One region of the Streptomyces sp. NPDC048383 genome, then DNA from elsewhere that is predicted to be linked to it. Evidence: riboswitches for the same ligand, from Rfam matches in the RefSeq annotation. Region 1 holds a riboswitch; each other region holds the start of a gene.
The links. Region 1 has a riboswitch for thiamine pyrophosphate ahead of AB0D46_RS05245 (thiamine ABC transporter substrate-binding protein). Riboswitches for the same ligand answer to the same signal wherever they lie in the genome.
Positions count from the first base shown of each region.

Region 2: it holds a riboswitch for thiamine pyrophosphate, as region 1 does, so the genes downstream of both, thiO (glycine oxidase ThiO) here and AB0D46_RS05245 (thiamine ABC transporter substrate-binding protein) in region 1, are expected to answer to the same signal.
Region 3: it holds a riboswitch for thiamine pyrophosphate, as region 1 does, so the genes downstream of both, thiC (phosphomethylpyrimidine synthase ThiC) here and AB0D46_RS05245 (thiamine ABC transporter substrate-binding protein) in region 1, are expected to answer to the same signal.

Region 1 is NZ_JBEZKS010000004.1:84,587-88,820, reverse strand. Features, by position in the region: gene AB0D46_RS05255 (ABC transporter ATP-binding protein) at 1-720, opposite strand, end outside; gene AB0D46_RS05250 (iron ABC transporter permease) at 720-2,336, opposite strand; gene AB0D46_RS05245 (thiamine ABC transporter substrate-binding protein) at 2,393-3,493, opposite strand; TPP riboswitch at 3,579-3,688, opposite strand; gene rlmN (23S rRNA (adenine(2503)-C(2))-methyltransferase RlmN) at 3,753-4,234, opposite strand, start outside.
Region 2 is NZ_JBEZKS010000032.1:35,253-39,486, reverse strand. Features, by position in the region: gene thiO (glycine oxidase ThiO) at 1-1,110, opposite strand, end outside; TPP riboswitch at 1,108-1,220, opposite strand; gene AB0D46_RS21850 (FAD-dependent oxidoreductase) at 1,390-2,610, shown strand; gene AB0D46_RS21845 (Rv2175c family DNA-binding protein) at 2,757-3,122, shown strand; gene thiE (thiamine phosphate synthase) at 3,194-3,844, shown strand; gene metF (methylenetetrahydrofolate reductase [NAD(P)H]) at 3,971-4,234, shown strand, end outside.
Region 3 is NZ_JBEZKS010000001.1:184,482-188,715, reverse strand. Features, by position in the region: gene AB0D46_RS00895 (SsgA family sporulation/cell division regulator) at 75-524, shown strand; gene AB0D46_RS00890 (YibE/F family protein) at 548-1,939, opposite strand; TPP riboswitch at 2,012-2,156, shown strand; gene thiC (phosphomethylpyrimidine synthase ThiC) at 2,151-3,938, shown strand; gene AB0D46_RS00880 (aldo/keto reductase) at 4,109-4,234, shown strand, end outside.

The sequences.
Region 1 (4,234 bases):
GACCACGTTCTCGAAGCCGAGGAACCTGGCGACGAACTCCGAGGCGGGCCGCTGCCACACCTCCAGCGGGGTACCCGCCTGGGCGATCCGCCCGTCCCGCATCACCACGACCCGGTCGGCCAGCGCGAAGGCCTCCCCCTGGTCGTGGGTCACCGCCAGCACGGTCGTGCCGAGCCGGGAGAACAACCCCTGGAGTTCGACGACGAGCCGCTCGCGCAGCCCCCGGTCCAGCTGGCCCAGCGGCTCGTCCAGCATCAGCAACCGCGGGGAGGGGGCCAGGGCCCGGGCCAGCGCCACCCGTTGCTGCTCGCCCCCGGAGAGCGAGGCGATGGCCCGGCCCTGGGCTCCGGGGAGCCCGACCAGCTCCAGCAATTCGGCGACCTGGCCCTCGTAGGCGTGCCGGGTGGAACCGCGCATCCGCAGGCCGAAGGCGACGTTCCCGCCGACGTCGCGGTGCGGGAACAGCTGGTGGTCCTGGAACATCAGCCCGACGCCCCGCCGGTGCACGGGCACCCCGGCCTGGTCGGCGCCGGCCAGCAGGACCCGGCCGGCCGACACCCGCTGGAGACCGGCCACCACCCGCAGCAGGGTGGACTTGCCGCTCCCGCTGGGTCCGAGCACACACACGGTCTCGTGCTCGGCGACCTCCAGGTCGACGTCGTCCACGACCGCGCGTTCGCCGAAGCGGACCGTCACCCCTTCGAGACGGAGCAGGGTCATCAGAACTCTCCCGAGGTTTTGTCGGGGCGCAGCCGCTCCAGCACCAGCAGGGACACGGCGCACACCAGCATCAAAATCGTGCTCAGGGCCATGGCCTGCCCGTAGTTCAGCTCACCGGCCCGCCCCAGCAGTCGGGCGACGGCGACGGGCAGGGTCGGGCTGTCGGGCCGGGCGATGAACACGGTCGCCCCGAACTCGCCGAGGGACACCGCGAAGGCGAAGCCCGCCGCGATCAGCAGCGCCCGCCGCACCAGCGGCAGGTCCACCTCGCGCCAGGCCCGCAGCGGCGAGGCACCCAGTACGGCGGCGGCCTCCCGCAGCCGTCCGTCCACCGCCCGCAACACCGGCAGCATGGTCCGTACGACGAAGGGCACCCCGACGAGCGCCTGCGCGAGCGGCACCAGGATCCAGGAGGTCCGCAGGTCCAGCGGGGGTTCGTCCATGGTGATCAGGAAGCCGAAGCCGACGGTCACGGCGGACACCCCGAGCGGGAGCATCAGCAGCGCGTCGAAGCCGCGTACGAAGCGCCCCCCGCGCCGGGTCAGCGCGGCGGCGGCGAGCCCCCCGATGAACAGGGCGATGGCGGTGGCGGCCAGCGCGTAGCGCAGCGAGTTCCCGATCGCCTCCAGCGGTGGCACCAGGAACGTTCCGCCGCCGGAGCCCGCGTCCTGCAGGGCCCGGTAGAAGCCGAGCCCGTAGCCGCCGGGGGCGTCGAAGGACCGCTCGACCAGCACGCCCAGCGGCAGCACGATCAGCAGCGCCACCGTCAGCAGCACCCCGCCGAGCAGCCCCCGCTGGGCCCAGCCGCGCGGCCGGTGCGCCGTGCGCGCCGGGTCGACCAGCCGCAGCGCGGTCTCCCGGCGGCGCACGGTCCATGCGTGCAGGGCGAGGATCGCGCCGACCGCGACGAACTGCACCATCGTCAGGACGGCGGCCGTCGGCAGGTCCAGCAACTGCGCGGTCTGCCGGTAGACCTCCACCTCCAGGGTGGAGTACGCGGGACCGCCCAGGATCTGCACGACGCCGAAGGAGGTGAAGGTGAACAGGAAGACCATCAGCGCGGCGGCGGCGACGGCCGGCCCGAGCGCGGGCAGCGTCACCCGCCGCCACGCCCCGTAACGCCCCGCGCCGAGGACCCGGGCCGCCTCCTCCTGACGGGGGTCGAGCTGGGCCCACAGGCCGCCGACCGTCCGGACGACGACGGCGTAGTTGAAGAAGACGTGCGCCAGCAGGATCGCCCAAACCGTGGTGTCCAGGCGGACTCCCCACAGCTCGTCCAGCAGTCCGCCGCGCCCGACCAGCGCGAGGAACGCCGTGCCGACGACCACCGTCGGCAGCACGAACGGAACGGTGACCACCGCGCGCAACAGTTGCTTGCCGGGGAACTCGAAGCGGGCGAAGACGTACGCCCCGGGCAGCGCGATCAGCAGGGTGAGCACCGTGGAGGCCAGCGCCTGCCAGGTGGTGAACCACAGCACGTCCGCGATGTCGGGCCGGGCCAGCACCTCGCCGATCCGACCGAACTGCCAACCGGAGTCCGTCCTGAGCCCGCGGCCGACGATCGCGGCCACGGGGTAGGCGAAGAACAGCCCGAAGAAGACGAGCGGCACCACCATCAGGCCCAGCCTGACGGCGGTGGTCCGCCCGCCCTCCTTCGGGGAGCTCCCGCGTGCTACTTCACGACGAGCGAGGACCATGCCTTGACCCACTGCTCACGGTTCTTGGCGATGGCGTCCGGAGTGACGTTCTCCGGCTTCTCGATCACCACACCGTGCTTCGTGAAGACCTCCGGCAGCTGCGCGTCCTTGACCACCGGGTTCACGAACATCTGGAGCGGCATGTCCTCCTGGAACTTCTTGCTCACCAGGAAGTCGAGGAGCGCCTTGCCGCCCTCGGGGTTCTTCGCGCCGTTCAGCAGGCCCGCGAACTCGACCTGGCGGAAGCAGGTTCCGGTGGAGACGCCCGTGGGGGCCTCGGCCGGCTGCGGCTCGCCGTAGAGCACCTCGACCGGCGGGCTGGAGGCGTACGAGACGACCAGCGGACGGTCGCCCTTGGCCTTCTTACCGCCCGCGGAGCCCGAGAAGCGCTCGTTGTAGGCCTGCTCCCAGCCGTCGACGACCTCGACGCCGTTGGCCTTGAGCTTGCTCCAGTAGTCCTTCCAGCCGTCCTCGCCGTACTTGCCGACGGAGGCGAGGAGGAAGCCGAGACCGGGCGAGGACGTCGCGGCGTTCTCGGTGACCAGCAGGTTCTTGTACTCCGGCTTGACCAGGTCGTCCAGCGTCTGCGGCGGGGCGAGCTTCTTGTCGGCGAAGTACTGCTTGTCGTAGTTGACGCAGATGTCACCGGAGTCGATCGGGGTGACGCGGTGCTGCGGGTCGAGCACGAACTCGGACTTGATCCCGTCCATGCCCTTGACCTGGTACGGGGTGAAGATCCCGTTGTCGAGGGCCCGCGAGAGCAGGGTGTTGTCGACACCGAAGAAGACGTCGCCGCGCGGGGAGCCCTTGGTCAGGATCTCCTGGTTGAGCGCCGTGCCGGCGTCGCCGGACTTCAGTCGCTTGACGGTGTAGCCGCTCTGCTGCTCGAACTCCTTCAGGACCGAGTCGGTCACGTTGAAGGAGTCGTGGGAGACGAGGGTGACCGTCTTGGACTTCGGGGCGTCGCTCGCGCCGGCGGTCCTGTCCTTGGCGTCGCCGCCGCCGCAGGCGCTGAGCGTGGTGACGCCGAGCGCGGCCACGAGCGCGGCGCCCGCGATCCTCTGGGTGGTGCTCACTGGTTGATTCCTCCTGGGATGACCAGGAGAAGACGCGGCCCTGCCCGGCGCTCTGCGAGAGCGGACGCCGGGCAGGGCGCAACAGCATGAGTGGTGACCGAACTTCCTACCCCGAATGACCGGGGCGAGGTTCAGAGGGTCTGCGGATGACGGATACCGCACTCTCAGCGCTGTGGCGCTCCCCTGTCGGAATATGAAATTGGTTCGGCCACAGGGTACCCCGCGTCCGAATGTGATCGACCATGGCCGAATTTCGGCCCTATCGCTCCGAGGCGGCCAGCTGGCCGCAGGCGCCGTCGATCTCCTGACCGCGGGTGTCCCGTACGGTCACGGGCACCCCGTGGCGGGCGATGGCCTCGACGAACGCCTTCTCGTCCTCGGGCCGCGAGGCGGTCCACTTCGAGCCCGGGGTCGGGTTCAGCGGGATCAGGTTGACGTGGACGCGCTTGCCCTTGAGGAGCTTGCCGAGCAGGTCACCGCGCCAGGCCTGGTCGTTGATGTCGCGGATCAGGGCGTACTCGATGGAGATCCGGCGGCCGGACTTCTCGGCGTACTCCCAGGCCGCGTCCAGCACCTCACGGACGTTCCAGCGGGTGTTCACCGGGACCAGGGTGTCGCGCAGCTCGTCGTCGGGGGCGTGCAGCGAGACGGCGAGCCGGCACTTGAAGCCCTCGTCCGCGAACCGCAGCATGGCCGGGACCAGGCCGACGGTGGAGACGGTGATGCCGCGCTGCGACAGGC
Region 2 (4,234 bases), on a different contig from region 1:
CTCCGGTACGACACCGGTCGCCAGCAACTCCGCCATCACGTCCCCGGTGAGGGGCGTCAACAGGACCCCGTTGCGGTAGTGGCCGGTGGCCAGGTGCAGGCCCGGCAGCTCGGTCGGGCCGAGCAGCGGCGCGTTGTCCGGCGAGCCGGGGCGCAGCCCCGCCAGGGTTTCCACCAGCGGGAGTTCGGTGATGCCGGGCACCAACTCGTGGGCGTCGCGCAGCAGCTCGTAGACGCCGCCGGCGGTGACGGTGGTGTCCCAGCCGAGTTCCTCGCTGGTGGCGCCGACGACGAGCTCGCCGCTCTCGCGCGGCACCAGGTAGACGTGGCTGCCGCGCACGACCGCCCGTACGGTCCGCGACAGGAACGGGCCGTACGCGGCCGGTACCGACAGCCGCAGCACCTGCCCCTTCACCGGCCGTACGGGAACGGCCACCTGGGGCGGTACGCCGGCCAGCCGGCCGCTGAGCGAGCCGGCGGCCAGCACCACCTGGTCGGCGAGCACCTCCGTACCGTCGTCCAGGACGGCGCCCGCCGCCCGGTCCCCGCTGGTGAGGAGCCGGTCCGCCCGGCTGCGGCGCAACGTCACCCCGGAGCGTTCGCAGGCGGCCAGCAGCGCGGCCGCGAGCCGGCGCGGATCGACCTGGTGGTCCCCGTCGACCCGCAGCCCGCCGCGCACCCCGGGCGCCAGCATCGGCTCCAGGCGGCGGCACTCGCGGCCGGTGAGCCACTCGGACTCCAGCCCGCAGCGGCGCTGGAGCGCGTGGAGTTCGCGCAGGTGGAGGCGGTCGTCGGCGTCGAGGGCGACGGCCAGGGTGCCGCAGGCCCGGTAGCCGATGTCCATGCCGCCGGCGGCCTCGTGCAGTTCGGCGGCGAAGTCCGGATAGCGGGCGGCGGAAGCCACGTTGAGCCCGAGCAGGGTCTCCTCGCCGTAGTGCAGTTCCGTGACGGCGGCCAGCATGCCCGCCGCGACCCGGGCCGCGCCGCCGCCCGGGTCCGGGTCGGCCAGTACGACGCGCAGGCCGCGCCGGGCGGCCCGCCAGGCGATGACCAGGCCGATGATCCCGCCCCCGATGACGAGGACGTCGGATCCCTTCCGAGATGAGTGCATGGGCGTCCAGCCCCTCCCTTCGCCGGCATGACCCGGATCAGGTTCGTACGGTCGGAGGCCGGCCAGCCTCCCTCTCAGCCCGGTGCGCCCGGACTCCCGCGATGGGTAACGGTGGCCAGACTAACCCCGTGGCCGGTGGCGGGTAAGGCTGCCTCCCCGCTGCCTCCCGCCGTCCCGCCACCGCCCCGGCGCTGTTCGGCCCGTGGGCTCCCCGCCGTCCCGCCCGGGCCGCCGCACCCGCTATTCCTGACGAATCGTCAGGGAACTAGGCTGGGTCGGGTGAGCGAGCAGACGCAACAGACGAAGCCCGGTGTCGTGATCGTCGGCGCCGGAATGGCCGGGGTGCAGACCGCGGTGGCCCTGCGCGAACAGGGCTTCACCGGCCCCGTGACCCTGCTGGGAGCCGAACCCCACCAGCCCTACGACCGGCCCCCGCTGTCCAAGGCGGTGCTGCTCGGCAAGGCGGAGGACTCCGCCTTCGACGTCGACTTCGAGGGCCTGGACATCGAGCTGCGGCTCGGCACCGAGGTCACCGGCTTGCGGCACGCCGCCCGCGAACTGGACACCGGGGCCGGACCCGTCCCGTACGGGGCCCTCGTCCTGGCCACCGGCGCGCGACCGCTGACCCTGCCCGGCACCGAAGGCGTCCCCGGCGTGCACCTGCTGCGCACCCTCGACGACGCCGCCCGGCTGCGGCCCGTCCTGGCCGCCGCCCCCGCCACCGTCGTCGTCGGGGCCGGCTGGATCGGCGCCGAGTTCGCCACCGCCGCCCGCGCGGCGGGCTGCGCCGTGACCGTCGTCGAGGCGGCGGACCGGGTCCTGGCGGGCGCCCTCCCGGCCGAGGTCACCGCCCCGATGGCGCACTGGTACGCCGAGGCGGGCGCCGAGCTGATCACCGGCGCGAAGGTGGCCGGCGTCGAGGAGGGCCGGGTCCGGCTCGCGGACGGCCGGGAACTGGCGGCGGACGCCGTCGTCGTCGGCATCGGCGCCCGCCCCGCGACGGACTGGCTGGCCGGCACCGGCGTCGACCTCGGCCCCGACGGCTCCGTCACCGCGGACGCCCACCTGCGCACCACCCTCCCCGGGGTGTACGCCGTCGGCGACTGCTCCTCCTTCCCCTCGGCCCGCTACGGTGCGCGGCTGCTGGTCCACCACTGGGACAACGCCCTCCAGGGGCCGCGCGCCGTCGCGGCGAACATCCTGGCGGGGGAGCCCGTACGGGCCTACGACCCGGTGCCGTACTTCTGGTCGGAGCAGTTCGGCCGCTTCGTCCAGTACGAGGGACACCACGCCGGGGCCGACACCCTGCTGTGGCGCGGCGACCCGGGCGGGGCGGGCTGGTCGGTGTGCTGGCTGCGGGACGCCGCCCTGGTCGCGGTCCTGGCCGTCGGCCGGCCGCGGGACCTCGCACAGGGCCGCAAGCTCATCGAGTCGGGCGTCCGGCTCGACCCGGCCCGGGTGGCGGACCCCGCCGCCCCGCTGAAGTCCGCCACCGCCTGACGGCCGGGGCGGGCCGGGACACGGGCGGGGACGCGGCCGGGCGGAGCGGGGAAGTCCGCACCGCGCCGCCCGGGCGGGAGGCGGCCCGGACCCCGGACGGACGGGCCAGGTACCGGCGGCCCGTCCGAGATGGCAGGCTTGTGTCCGTGACCGAGATTGACGCAAAGATCGATGCCCTCGTCCCCTCCTGGCTGCACCTCCCCGACATCGCGGAGATGCTCGACATCGAGGTGACCCGGGTCCGCCAGATGGTCAAGGAAGGCCAGCTCATCGCCGTACGCCGGGGCGAGAACCGCACCCTGCAGGTTCCGGCCCAGTTCATCGACGGCGACAAGGTCGTGAAGGGCCTCGTGGGCCTCCTGACCGTGCTGCGCGACGACCGCTTCTCCGAGGAGGAGATCCTGGAATGGCTCTTCACCGAGGATCCGACCCTGCCCGGCAGCCCCGTGCAGGCGTTGAGTGAGAATCGCGGCACGGAGGTGAAGCGCCGCGCGCAGGCGCTCGCCCTCTGATGAGCTGATCCACCGGTGTGCGGGCCGGTCCCACCGACCCGCACACCGCCACCACCACGGGGGGAACACCCATGCAGCAGCTGTCCGACGCCCGGCTCTACCTGTGCACGGACGCCCGCAGGCGGCAGGGTGACCTCCCCGAGTTCCTGGACGCCGTCCTGGCCGGCGGCGTGGACATCGTCCAGCTCCGGGACAAGGGCATGGAGGCCGGCGAGGAGCTGGAACACCTCCAGGTCTTCGCCGAGGCGGCCCGCCGCCACGGCAAGCTCCTCGCCGTCAACGACCGCGCCGACGTCGCGCACGCCATCGGCTCCGACGTCCTGCACCTCGGCCAGGGAGACATCCCCGTCCCGGCCGCCCGCGCCATCCTCGGTGGCGGCGTCCTCATCGGCCGCTCCTGCCACTCGGAGTCCGAGGTCGACGAGGCGGCCGCCGAGCCCGGCGTCGACTACTTCTGTACCGGCCCCTGCTGGCCCACCCCCACCAAGCCGGGCCGACACGCCCCCGGCCTCGACCTCGTCCGCCACGCCGCCGCCCTGCGCCAGGACCGGCCCTGGTTCGCCATCGGCGGCATCGACGCCGGCAACCTGGACGAGGTCCTGGACGCCGGCGCCACCCGCGTCGTCGTCGTACGGGCCCTCACCGAGTCCTCCGACCCCGGCGCGGCCGCCGCGGACCTCGCCCGGCGCGTGCGCGCCCGCGCCGAGGTCGCCGCGGGCTGAGGCCGCCGGGGCACGGCGTTCCGGGTCGACGTCACGGCCCGGGAACCTCCCCGCAGGGTGTCCAAAAATGTGTCCAATGGATGGACGCGGCTTCGATGACCGGCAAGCCGCGTCTAACCTGCCCGTATGGCCCTTGGTACCGCTTCCACCTGGTCGGATCGTGCGCACACGGTCCGCGATCTCATCGCGTCCGGGGGCTCGTACTCATTCGAGTTCTGGGCTCCCAAGACGGAGAAGGGCGAGCGCAACCTCTGGAACGCGCTCCGCCGGATCGAGGCGGTTTCCCCGAGCTTCGTCTCGGTGACCTACGGGGCCGGTGGCTCCACCCGCGGCGGCACCGTCCGCGCGACCCAGCAGATCGCCGCCGACACCACCCTGACACCCGTCGCG
Region 3 (4,234 bases), on a different contig from region 1:
CAGCGCTTCCACCACTCTTGTCAAGAGGGCTTGGGGGACCATTCCTGGCCACTTCCACTACAGCGGGGTAGGCAATGCGCGAGTCGGTACAGGCAGAGGTCATGATGAGCTTCCTCGTTTCCGAGGAACTCTCGTTCCGAATCCCGGTGGAACTCCGGTACGAAGCTCGTGACCCCTACGCAGTACGCCTCACCTTCCACCTTCCCGGAGACGCGCCCGTGACCTGGGCGTTCGGCCGGGAACTGCTTCTCGACGGCATCAACAAGCCGTGCGGTGACGGCGATGTGCACATCGCCCCCAGCCACCCGGACGAGCTGTCCGACGTCCACATCCGTCTCCAGGTCGGCGGGGACCGGGCGCTGTTCCGCGCCGGCGCGGCGCCGCTCGTCGCCTTCCTCGACCGCACGGACCGGCTTGTTCCGCTCGGTCAGGAGCGCAACCTGGGTGATTTCGAGGGAGATCTCGACGAGGCGCTCGACAAGATCCTCGCCGAAGCCCAGCACAACGAACGGAACGCCGGCTGAGGGAGGCACCCCCCACCCGTCGCTCAGCGCTTGCGTCGCCGCCCCTTGCCGCCGCGGACCGGCCCCGAAGCCGCCGCGGCGGCCGGGGCGCCCGGCCGGTCCGCCGAGACCACCAGTGCGGCCAGGGCCGTCGTCACGGGCACCGACGCGACGAGGCCGATCGAGCCCACGAGGGTCCGTACGATCTCCTCCGCCACCAGTTCGCTGTTCGCCACCGCTCCTATGCTGCTGTTGGCGATCGAGAACAGCAACAACAGGGGCAACGCGGCGCCCGCGTAGGCGAGTACGAGGGTGTTCACCACGGAGGCGATGTGGTCGCGGCCGATCCTGATCGCCGCCCCGTACAAGGCGCGCGGCCCCATCTTCGGGTCGGCCTGGTGGAGTTCCCACACCGCCGAGGTCTGGGTGACCGTCACGTCGTCGAGTACGCCGAGCGAGCCGATGATCACACCTGCGAGCAGCAAACCGCTCATGTCGATGTCGGGGTAGAGACCGTGGATCAGGCCGGTGTTGTCATCGGTGTTGCCGCTCAGGAACGCCCAGTCGATGAACACCGAGCCCAACAGGCCGATCAGCAACAGCGAGACGAGCGTGCCGAGAACGGCGACCGAGGTCCTCGCCGTCAGCCCGTGGCACATGTAGAGGGCGATCAGCATGATCGCGCTGGCTCCGACGATCGCGACGACCAGGGGGTTCGAGCCCTGCAGGATCGCCGGGAGGATGAACAGGGTCAGGATCGCGAAGCTGATCACGAGGGCGATGAGGGCGAACAGTCCCCGCAGTCGGCCGACCACGACGACGGCCACCGCGAAGATGCCGGCCAACAGCGCCATCGGCAGCTTCCGGTTCACGTCGATCACCGAGTACTGGAGGTCCCGCGGGGCGTCCGGCGCGTGGGCGACGACCACCTCCTGGCCCTGCTCCAACTGCCGCGGCGCCCCCGGCTGGACGATCTCGAAGAAGGCGCGCCCCTTGTCCGGACCGCTGCCGACCACGACGGTGGCCTTCTTGCAGTCGCCGTTCTGCGCGGCGTCCGCCTCGCGGCCCTGGGGGGTCGTGAGGTCGCCCGTCGCCGGTACCTGCGAGGCGTTCACCGATTTGCAGTCGACGCTTTCGAGCGCGACGACCTGCCCCTGCTGGGTCTGCCGGTCGAAGCCCACGCCGGTCCGCTCGTGGGCGGGTGCGCCGCCCGGCCACAGGACCGCCATGCCGATGAAGACGGCCGCGGCGAAGGGGATCAGCACCGCGGCGATGACCTTGCGCAGGTGCTGGGAAACGGGAGCCGCCGGCCCGTGACTGTGGCTGTGGGAATGGCCTGGGGCGGGCACGGCCGCATGCCCGTGGGGTGCGGGCTCATGGTCGTGGTGACCCGTGGGTTCGGTGGGCTCGGTGGGGGGCTGCGGCGAGGACGTCACCGGCAGATCATCGCAAGAGATGAGGGGGCCCACTGTTCAGCACGCCACAGATGACGCTAGCGTGGGGGCACCTTTGCACAACGCGGGAGCTCGGAGCACCGGGCTGAGAGGGCGCTGATCACCGTACGCACATGAGAACGCGTACGGGAAGAGGCTGCGTCGACCGCCGAACCTGTTACCGGGTAATGCCGGCGTAGGGAGATACGGTCTCATGACCATTCAGGACGCACGCACGCCTGCCGTCAGCCAGGACGCCGACGGCGGGAACGAGCGCCAGCCGGGCTGGCACAAGGGTTACGTGGCGGGCTCCCGCCCCGACATCCGGGTGCCCGTCCGCCAGGTCCACCTCACCAACGGCAAGGACGTGACGCTCTATGACACGTCCGGGCCGTACACCGACCCCGGGATCGAGACGGACGTCCGTCGGGGCCTCGCGCCGCTGCGCGAGAACTGGATCATCAGCCGTGGCGACACCGAGGAGTACGCGGGCCGCCCCGCGCGCCCCGAGGACGACGGCATCAAGCACACCTCGCCCCGTGGCGGCCTCAAGAACCTGGACGCGGTCTTCCCGGGCCGTCCGCGGCAGCCCCGCCGCGGCCGTGGCGGGGCCGCCGTCACCCAGCTCGCGTACGCCCGACGCGGCGAGATCACTCCGGAGATGGAGTACGTCGCGATCCGCGAGAACGTCTCCGCCGAGGTCGTCCGCGAAGAGATCGCCGCAGGTCGCGCGGTCCTGCCGGCCAACGTGAACCACCCCGAGATCGAGCCGATGATCATCGGCAAGCGGTTCCTGGTGAAGGTCAACGCCAACATCGGAAACTCCGCGGTCACCTCCTCCATCGAGGAGGAGGTCGACAAGATGACCTGGGCCACCAAGTGGGGCGCCGACACGGTCATGGACCTCTCGACCGGCCGCAACATCCACACCACGCGCGAATGGGTGCTGCGCAACTCTCCCGTCCCGATCGGCACCGTGCCGCTCTACCAGGCGCTGGAGAAGGTCGACGGCCGCGCCGAGGACCTGACCTGGGAGATCTATAAGGACACGGTCATCGAGCAGGCCGAGCAGGGCGTCGACTACATGACGGTCCACGCCGGCGTGCTGCTGCCGTACGTGCCGCTGACCGCCCGGCGCAAGACCGGAATCGTCTCCCGCGGCGGTTCGATCATGGCCGCGTGGTGCCTGGCGCACCACAAGGAGAACTTCCTCTACACGAACTTCGAAGAGCTCTGCGACATCCTCGCGACCTACGACGTCACGTACTCGCTGGGCGACGGCCTGCGCCCCGGCTCCATCGCCGACGCCAACGACGCCGCGCAGTTCGCCGAGTTGAAGACGCTGGGCGAGCTGAACACCATCGCCAAGCGCCACAACGTCCAGACGATGATCGAGGGCCCGGGCCACGTCCCGATGCACAAGATCAAGGAGAACATCGACCTCCAGCAGGAGATCTGCGAAGAGGCGCCGTTCTACACGCTCGGCCCGCTGACCACGGACGTCGCGCCCGCCTACGACCACATCACCTCGGGCATCGGCGCCGCGATGATCGCCTGGTGGGGCACGGCGATGCTCTGCTACGTCACGCCCAAGGAGCACCTGGGCCTGCCGAACCGCGACGACGTGAAGACCGGAGTCATCACCTACAAGATCGCCGCCCACGCGGCGGACCTGGCCAAGGGGCACCCGGGCGCCCAGGAGTGGGACGACGCCCTGTCGGACGCACGGTTCGAGTTCCGCTGGGAGGACCAGTTCAACCTGGCCCTCGACCCGGACACGGCCCGTGAGTTCCACGACGAGACCCTGCCGGCCGAGCCGGCCAAGACCGCGCACTTCTGCTCGATGTGCGGTCCCAAGTTCTGCTCCATGAAGATCTCGCAGGACATCCGCCGTCAGCACGGCGGGGACCTGAAGGCCGACGAGATCGAGGCGGGCATGGCGGAGAAGTCCGCCGAGTTCGCCGCTGCGGGCAACCGCGTCTATCTGCCGCTGGCGGACTGACGCACTGTTCGGGGGGAGTGCTGCTCCCGCCCGGCGGATTTCCGTCGGTCGGGAGCAGCGCCATGTCCGGGCGCTGAGAGTTCGGGGGGCGGGAGTTCGAACGTACCGGCCCGGGAGCTCGACCCTTGACCTGGAGCGCGCTCCAGGTCCTAGAGTGCGGCCGCATGACCATGGGATACCGAAGTCTTGGCGGTACCGGCATCGAGGTGAGCGCCCACTGCCTGGGCACGATGATGTTCGGCGCGATGGGCAACCCGGACCACGAGGAGTGTGTGCGGATCATCCATGCCGCACTC